DNA from 2 places in the Rhodococcus sp. 077-4 genome. Region 2 is predicted to be linked to the other one. Evidence: riboswitches for the same ligand, from Rfam matches in the RefSeq annotation. Region 2 holds a riboswitch; the other holds the start of a gene.
The links. A riboswitch is a leader RNA that binds a small molecule or an ion and turns the genes downstream of it on or off. The one in region 2 is predicted to bind thiamine pyrophosphate.
Positions count from the first base shown of each region.

Region 1: linked by a shared signal. The riboswitch ahead of ACNEOT_RS24520 (TenA family protein) and the one ahead of ACNEOT_RS01015 (3-oxoacyl-ACP reductase) in region 2 are both predicted to bind thiamine pyrophosphate.

Region 1 covers NZ_JAJPWC010000008.1:6,224-10,294, forward strand. The annotation lists gene ACNEOT_RS24510 (ABC transporter permease) at 1-786, opposite strand, end outside; gene ACNEOT_RS24515 (ABC transporter substrate-binding protein) at 764-1,777, opposite strand; gene ACNEOT_RS24520 (TenA family protein) at 1,774-2,496, opposite strand; TPP riboswitch at 2,490-2,589, opposite strand; gene ACNEOT_RS24525 (sugar porter family MFS transporter) at 2,653-4,050, opposite strand.
Region 2 covers NZ_JAJPWC010000001.1:209,333-213,403, forward strand. The annotation lists gene ACNEOT_RS01005 (TetR/AcrR family transcriptional regulator) at 1-62, shown strand, start outside; gene ACNEOT_RS01010 (LLM class flavin-dependent oxidoreductase) at 56-1,324, opposite strand; gene ACNEOT_RS01015 (3-oxoacyl-ACP reductase) at 1,326-2,087, opposite strand; TPP riboswitch at 2,137-2,229, opposite strand; gene ACNEOT_RS01020 (hypothetical protein) at 2,336-2,650, shown strand; gene ACNEOT_RS01025 (alpha-amylase family glycosyl hydrolase) at 2,640-3,935, opposite strand; gene ACNEOT_RS01030 (lactate 2-monooxygenase) at 3,935-4,071, opposite strand, start outside.

The DNA.
Region 1 (4,071 bases), on a different contig from region 2:
CTCCACCACGAAGGTGGAAACGAACAGGAGCACACTGATCACCGCCGTGACGACAACCGCCGCGAGTACGAGATCGGTACGGAACGAGTTCTTCTGCTGGCTCATGTAGATGCCGAGACCCGCAGTGGCCCCGGCATATTCGGCAAAGAGCGCACCGACGACGGCGTAGGTGATCCCGATTCGCAACGATGTGAAGAACCTGGGCAGCGCCGACGGTAGCCGCACGTACGTGAACTGTTGCCATCTCGAGGCACCCATGCTGGCCAGTAGAGATCGCGCGTCTCGGTCGGCGGCAGCGAATCCCTCGACGAGCCCTATGGCCATCGGGAAGAACGTGGCCAGGGCGATCACCAGGATCTTGGGCAGCAGGCCGAATCCGAACCAGATGATCAACAGGGGCGCGATCGCAATGATCGGAAGAGTCTGCGACACGACGAAGAGGGGAACGAACGCACGCCGCAGCCATGGCGAGAAATCCACGGCGATGGCCAGCAACCACGCCAGAGCCAGGGAGACGGCGAAGCCTACGAGGGTCACCTGCAGGGTCGCCGCGGCGTTCTCGGCAATCGCATCGCGCTGCGCCCAACCCTGGACGACCACGCGGGCGGGGGACGGCAGCACCTGCGGCCGGATGCCGCTGACCTCGACGTAGACCTGCCAGGCGGCGATCAGCAGAACGACGACGGTGAGCGCAGGCCACGCCCACCGCAGCGAGGCTCGGATACCGTTGAACGAGTAAGTGCCTCGGTCAGCGGTAACCGGCTCATCGATCGCCGAGGTAGTCATTGGTGAAGTAGGTCGACCAGTCCGGCTCTGCGGTGAGTGGCGCACCGTCTTGATCGGCCAGCACGCCGCTGTCGTAGAGGAATTTCGAGTACGCGGTCCACTTGTCGAGACTCTGCCGTCCGACCTCGCCAGTGGAGTCCTTCATGTAGTTCGCCGCAAGCATCTGCTGGCTCTCGAAGACGAGCGATTCGTCGGTGAAGGTTCCCGGATTGGCGTCGATCAGATCCTGTGCAGCTTTGTCGGGATCGTCGGCGGCGAGCTGGTAGCCGCGCTGGAGTGCTTGCACGAACTTCTTCGCCTCGTCCGGGTGCGCCGCGAGCCAGGGTTCGTTTCCGCTGATCGTGAGGGCATAGGCGTCGGGGAACCCGTAGTCGGTGTAATCGAAGTACTTCATGGGAGTTCCGCTGTGTTCGGCCTCGATGCCCTCCCATGCGAAGTAGGAGACGGTGAAGTCGGCGGTACCGGAATAGACTGCCTCGTACGCCGAGGTGCCGAGCACTACCGTCTCGTATTCACCTGTGCCGCCGTCGTTTTGGATTACCTTTCTGATACCGGCCTGCTCGCCCGACTCGCCGAAGCCGGCGTAGACCTTGCCGTCCAATGCTTTGGGGCTCGGAATGTCGGCACGATCGGCGCGAACTCCGATGCCCGTCGCCCAGTGCTGCAGCGGCGCGAGAACCGAGACCGTTTGTGCGCCTGCCGAGGTGGCGAAAACCCCCGAGCTCTGGGTGCTGATTCCGAACTCTGCGTTACCTGCATCGACGAGGGTGTCGGCCGCCGTGTTGTTGTACGGCAGGATCTCCACGTTCAGGCCCGCATCGGCGAAGTAACCCTCCTGTAGCGCGACGTAGAGGCCGGTGTGATTGGTATTCGGCGTCCAGTCGAGCGCGAACCGAATGGTGTCGGAGTCCGTCGAGTCGGAGCATCCCGCCAGTCCGGTGGTGGCAACGACGGCGGCCGCCAACGCCGCGAAGATTCGAGTGGTTCTCATGCGAACACCGCACTCTCGGCCAGGGGCCATGGGGTGGGATGTAAAGCACTGTCCCAGAACATCAATTCGTATCTCGATGCCACGACGAAGGCGTCGATCATCTGCTCGCGCTGCAGCGCAGTCGCGGCGGCTGCGGCGTCGTCGACGAAATTCTTCGCAGCGTCGACGATGGCGTGGAATTCGGGTGCGTCGTACGTGGCCACCCACTGTGCATACGGGTGGTCGGGATCCCGATCGAGAACCGCCTTCGCAGCGCGGGCGAGAGAGCGTCCGATATCGGCATAAATCCAGAAACACGGTAGAACTGCCGCTGCCGCAACTGGATACGGTTCGGTCGCCGCCGTCGCAGTCAGATAGGACGTGTACCCGAGGCATTCCGGTGAGGGCTCGGGCGTCCGGGTCGACGGCGGGAGCGCTCCACCGGTGAGCATCGCCTCGTGCGAGGCGGCTTCGTCCATGGCGCTTGCCGCTGCGCTCGCCCAGAATGCCCCGGTAACAGGGTTCGGTGCGTGCGCAGCCAGCAACGACAGCGACTTGACGTATCCGCAGAGGTAGAGCGAGTCCTGTTCGAGGTACCGACGGAACGTATCGAGTGGAAGCGTCCCTGCCCCGAGTAGTTGCAGAAATTCCAGATCGTCGATTGCGCGTCGAATGTCCTCGGAGGCATTCCACAGACGATCGGTGAAGCGGACCGGGTCCGCAGATACAACAGGCGTCATCGCCTTGACATCCCTTCGTCAGTATTACCTGCATCAGGTTCGGCGGGTTTGATCTCAGCATCCGCATCGGCGGACACACCCCGTGTCAGAACGAAAGCGACAGTAACACCGGTCACTCGGTGTCGCTGCTGCCGCCCCTGGATCTGCGGTCCGGCATCACCCCAGCATGTCTTCGAGTTCCATGCCCTTGGTCTCCGTGATCTTGGCTTTGACGAAGAAGAACGAGAGCGCCGCGAACAGGGCAAAGCCTGCGTAGATCACCCACAGCCCCACAGAGGATGTCAGCGGTGGGAATGCAAGCGTGACAGCGAAATTCGCCATCCAATTGGCAGCGGTGCCGATACCGAGCGCCATGGCTCGCATGCGGTTGGGAAACATCTCACCGAGCATGACCCACATGATCGGACCCCAGGTGGAGGCGAAGAAAATGACGAACAGATTGGCACCGACCAAGGCGATCGCGCCCCATGGAGCCGGCAACGTCACGTCGTCGCCGCTGCCGATCGCTTGCGAGAACGCCACCGACGCCATGACGAGCCCGCCGAACATGCCGATCGAGCCCGCCATCAGTAGCTTGCGCCTGCCGATTCGGTCGACGAACAGGATTGCCACGAACGTCATGACCACGTTGATCACTGCGGTGATGACCGACGTCGTGAACGACTGATCCTCGCTGAAACCGACCGAACGCCACAGCGTCGTCGAGTAGTAGAAGATCGCGTTGATGCCGACCAGCTGTTGCAGCACGGCCATCGTGATGCCTACCCAGACGATGGGCTGCAGGCCGAACTTCGGCCCCCGAATATCCGCGAACGACGATCGCGACTCCTTGCGCAGTGTCAGTCGGATCTCGTGCACCCGCTCGTCGGGGTGCAGCTCGCCGGTGATGTCGGCGAGGACTCTGGCTGCTTCTTCGTCGAGGTGCTGACCCACCAGGTAACGCGGGGATTCTGGGATCAACGTGGCCAGTAGCCCGTAGACCAGGGCGGGCAATACGCCGACCAGGAACATCCAGCGCCATGCCTCGACGCCGAACCACAGGTCGTTGGATGCCCCGTCCGCGGCACCGGCGAGAAGTGCGTCGGACAGCAGCGCGGCGAAGATACCGATGGTGATGGCCAATTGCTGCAGGGAAGCCAGGGCCCCGCGCCACTTGGCCGGTGCGATCTCGGCGATGTAGGCCGGTGCGATCACCGAGGCGATGCCGATACCGAGTCCGCCGAGCACTCGCCAGAGCATGAGATCGGGGACACTGAACGCAAACCCCGAACCCACCGAGGAGATGGTGAACAGGGCCGAGCCGAGCACCATGACTTTCTTGCGTCCCCAACGGTCGGCGAGGCTACCGGCGAACCAGGCCCCTACTGCGCATCCGATCAACGCAATGGCGACCACGAAGCCGGTGGTGAAAGAGCCGAGGAGAAAGTGATCTTCGATCGAGTCGACCGCTCCGTTGATGACCGAGCTGTCGAAGCCGAACAGGAATCCACCCACAGCTGCGGCGATGCTGACACCGATGACCTTTGCTGTGTGACGGTCCGAGGTCTGATTCATGAGTGATGCACCTTCCGGCCG
Region 2 (4,071 bases):
ATGGCCTCGACGCTCTGGTTGCATTCGTCGATCGGGGAGTCTTCGGGCCGGCCACTCAGTGAGCCAGGTGCCCGCGGAGCGTCGACTCGGTGTAGTCTGTGCGAAAGATGCTGCGCTGCTGCAGGATCGGGACCACGTGGTCCACGAAGTCCGCGAGAGAATCGGGGTAACGCGGACACATCAGGTTGAAGCCGTCGGCACCGCGCCCGATCCACGACTGCATCTCGTCGGCGATGGACTCCGGTGTTCCGATCATGGTGGCGTGCCCGCCGCCCGCAGAGAGGGTACCGAGCAGCGCCCGCACAGTGGGTTCGTCCTTCTCCACGATGCGCAGGATCGTCTCGTATCGGCCCTGCGGTCCGGTGAACTCCGCCGCCGGGGGTAAAGGCGGCACCGGAGCGTCGAGTTCCCAAGCGGCGCAGTCCTGCCCGGTGAAGGTAGACAGCATGGCCAGCGACTGCTCGGTGGGCAGCAGTGCATCGAGCTCGGACTTCTTTCGGCGGGCTTCCTCCATGGTCGAGCCGACGTAGGTCACCAGGCCTGGCATGATGCCCACCGCGGCGCTCTCGCGACCAGCATGATCGATTCTGGATTTCACGTCCTCGTAATAGCGCTGCGCTGCAACGAGATCGTAGGCAACCGCGTAGATCGCCTCCGCGTACTTCGCCGCGAGATCACGACCCGGACCCGACGCCCCGGCCTGAAACAGAACGGGCCTGCCCTGCGGTGACCGCGGTACCGTCAACGGCCCGTCCACGCGAAAGTGTGTGCCGTCGTGGTCGATCGAATGCACCTTCGCCGGGTCTGCGTAGTTGCCGCCGCGATCGAGTGTCAACGCGTCGGCGTCCCACGAATCCCACAGTGCCAGAGCCGTATCGACGAACTCCTCGGCACGCGCATAACGCTCGTCACGAGCCGGGATGGAGTCCATCCCGTGATTGCGTGCTTCGGCGTCGAACATGGAGGTGACGACGTTCCAGCCGGCCCGGCCACCACTGATGTGATCGAGGGACGCCAGCATGCGGGCGGCGTGGAACGGGGTGTAGAACGTCGACGACACCGTGGTGACCAGACCTATGTGCGTCGTGGCCCTGGCCATGGCCGACAACGCTGTGATCGGCTCGAGGAACCAGTTGCCTGCCCCGGCGGGGTCGCGTACCGAGTGTCCGTCGGCGAAGAACACCGCATCGAACTTCCCTCGTTCGGCTAGTTGCGCGAGTTCCTCGTAGTACGAGATGTTGCCCAGGTCCTCGACGCGTGAATCGGGATGACGCCACGCCGCGCTGTGGTGGCCGCAACCGTAGAGAAAAGCGTTGAGGTGCATGTCAGTCCTTGACCAGGCCGCCGTCGACGACGAGGTTCTGGCCGGTCACCGACCGTGCCCACGGAGAGGCGAAGAACAACAGCGCGTCGGCGAATTCCTCGGGGGTGGTGACGCGTTGCAGCGGGGTCGAGGCTGCGATGAAGTCGAACACCTCGGGCGGGGTCGCGGCACTGGCATCGGTGGTGCGCAGCAGTCCGCCCGAGACCATGTTGACGGTGATGTTGTCTGCGCCCAGGTCGGCGGAGAGGGTGCGTGTCAACGAGAGCAGTGCGGCCTTGGACGCCGTGTAATCGTGGTACGGCACCACCGGATTCTGGAACAAGTTGGTGCCCACGTTGATGATGCGACCGAATCCTGCCTCGCGCATTCCCGGCAAGGCCGCCTGGGTGGTGAGCAACGCTGCTCGGACGCTGCCGCGCAGCTGTGCGTCGAACCGATCCCAGGTGATGGTGTCTGCTTTGGGCCGCGCATCTCCGTCGAACGAGAAGTCCGCCAGCGCGTTGTTGACGACGGTGGTGATCGGGGTGCCGAAATGTGTTCGTGCGGTGTCGAACAGCCCGGCTACGTCACCCTCGTCGGTCACGTCGCCCTGCACCGCAATCGCGTTGTCACCGAGCCTGGCGGCCAGCGCCTCCGCAGCATCACGGCTGTTGCGGTAGTCGATCACCACGCGTGCGCCTTGACCGGAGAAGGCAGCGGCGATCGCTGCTCCCAGTCCGCGTCCTCCGCCGGTGACCAACACTGTCTGCTCGTCGAATCTCATACGCCTCGCCTCTCGTTCGAGGTCGGGACCGTCGCGAGGGACAGGAAATACCGAAACGTCACGACATTCCCTTCGCTGGTCCTAACCAGAGCAGGTTCGACGGGTGTGTTCTCAGCCCTGTCGGGCACCCCGTGTCGCGGTCGACTGTACCGATCACTTCCGAGACCGGGGTTGCATTGCCGTCGCTACCGCTCTCTAGGGCGAGCGGTAGATTCCCGAATACGATCATGACGAGTTACTGTGCCGAGATGACCGAACGCGTCTACCTGGAGTATCGCTTCGACGAGAACGTCATCTTCGTTCTCGACCACCGCATCGTCGAGGTCTTCGACGCTGCGGTGACCGTTGCCTCCGGCGGTCGATGCCGCTGGCACGTAGACCATCTCGGAGTCGACGCGAAGCCCAAGCGAGGCGGCACCAAGGTCGTCGTGGGTCTACGTACACCCGATGGCGGTATTCACTACAACGGCGACCGAGTGAACCTCACCGTGACCGACGAGCAGCTACCTCACCTGATGGCATTCTTCGACCGCGCGAAGGCAGCCCGAGCTCTCAGCCGATGACGGCCCAGCCGTGCGACGGAACGCTCAGCCGCCCGCCGTTCAGGTATGCCTCACCGGCCAATACTTCGCTGCCCTCGACCGGATAGTCGATGGCATCGTCGCCGAGGTTGAGCGCGACCGTCAACGAGTTGCCGTCCGCGTGTGCGCGGTAGAGCAGCGCGGTGTTGGTGAGCTCGAGAGTCTCGGTGCGCGCGGAATACAACCACGGGTTGCGACGCCGTAACCCGATCAGCTCCTGGTGAATTCGGAAAACCGGCCAGCCGTACGGCGCGAGGTCGTCGGAGGTGTCGGGGTACTCGGGCCGCACCTCGTCGTCGCCGCCGACGCGATCCTCTTTGACGCCGCGGAAAGCCTGCTCGTCGCCGTAGTAGATCATCGGCATACCGCCCACGGTGAACAGAACCACCAACGCGTGCACCAGATGTCGCTCGTCCTCGATGACGCTGGCGATGCGATTGACGTCATGATTACCGACGAAGGTGGCGGGCACGAACGCGTCGAGCCAGCCGTTGTGCCGCTCGAGCGCGTGGGAGAGCTCGAAGAAATTCTGCTCGCTCAGACCACTCCAGATTGCCTTCCACAGTTCGTACTGGGTCACCGAGTCCAGTGTGGAGGCCGAGACGATTCGGTCGTAGTCGCCGTGAATGACCTCGCCCAGAAAGTATGCGTCCGGGTGCTTTTCGCGAACCTTCGGCAGCACTGCCGACCAGAAGCGTGGCGACACCGCATAGGCCGCGTCGAGCCTCCAGGCGTCGACGCCTCGTTCGAGCCAATGCGAGAGCACATCCACGACGTACTGCTGCACATGCGCACTCTCGTGGTCGAGCGCGACGAGTTCGTCATGCCCTTCGAAGTTGCGGTGTGTCGGCTTCTCGCCGGAGAAGTCGAGGTGGAACCATCCTGCGGCCTCGGAGTTCGGGCCTTCGTCCAGGGCCTGCCGGAACTTCGGAAAGCTCTGTGCCACATGGTTGAAGACACCGTCGAACATGATCTTCAGGCCGCGGGAGTGCGCGGCGGCGATCAGCGCATCGATGTCCTCGTCGGTGCCGAGCCTGCCGTCGACGTGGAAGTAGTCGACCGTGTCGTAGCCGTGCTTCTCGGACTCGAAGATCGGCCCGAGGGCGATGCCCGAGGCCCCGAGCTCGAGTGCGTAGTCGAGCCATTTCTCGATTCTGTTCAGCCGATGCAGATCCGCTTGGGATTCGCCGTCCCATCCGTGCACCGGCGCACCGGTGAATCCGAGCGGATACAGGTGCCACCAGATGGCGTGCTTCGTCCACTCCATCAGGACTCCATGATCGAGTCGCGGCCGAGCTCGCCCGCACCGGTATGGCCGGACAGGCTGGTCACCAAATCGAATTCCGCCAGCAGACAACGTAATACGTGCGACACGCCTTCTTGCCCGCCGAGCGCGAGACCGT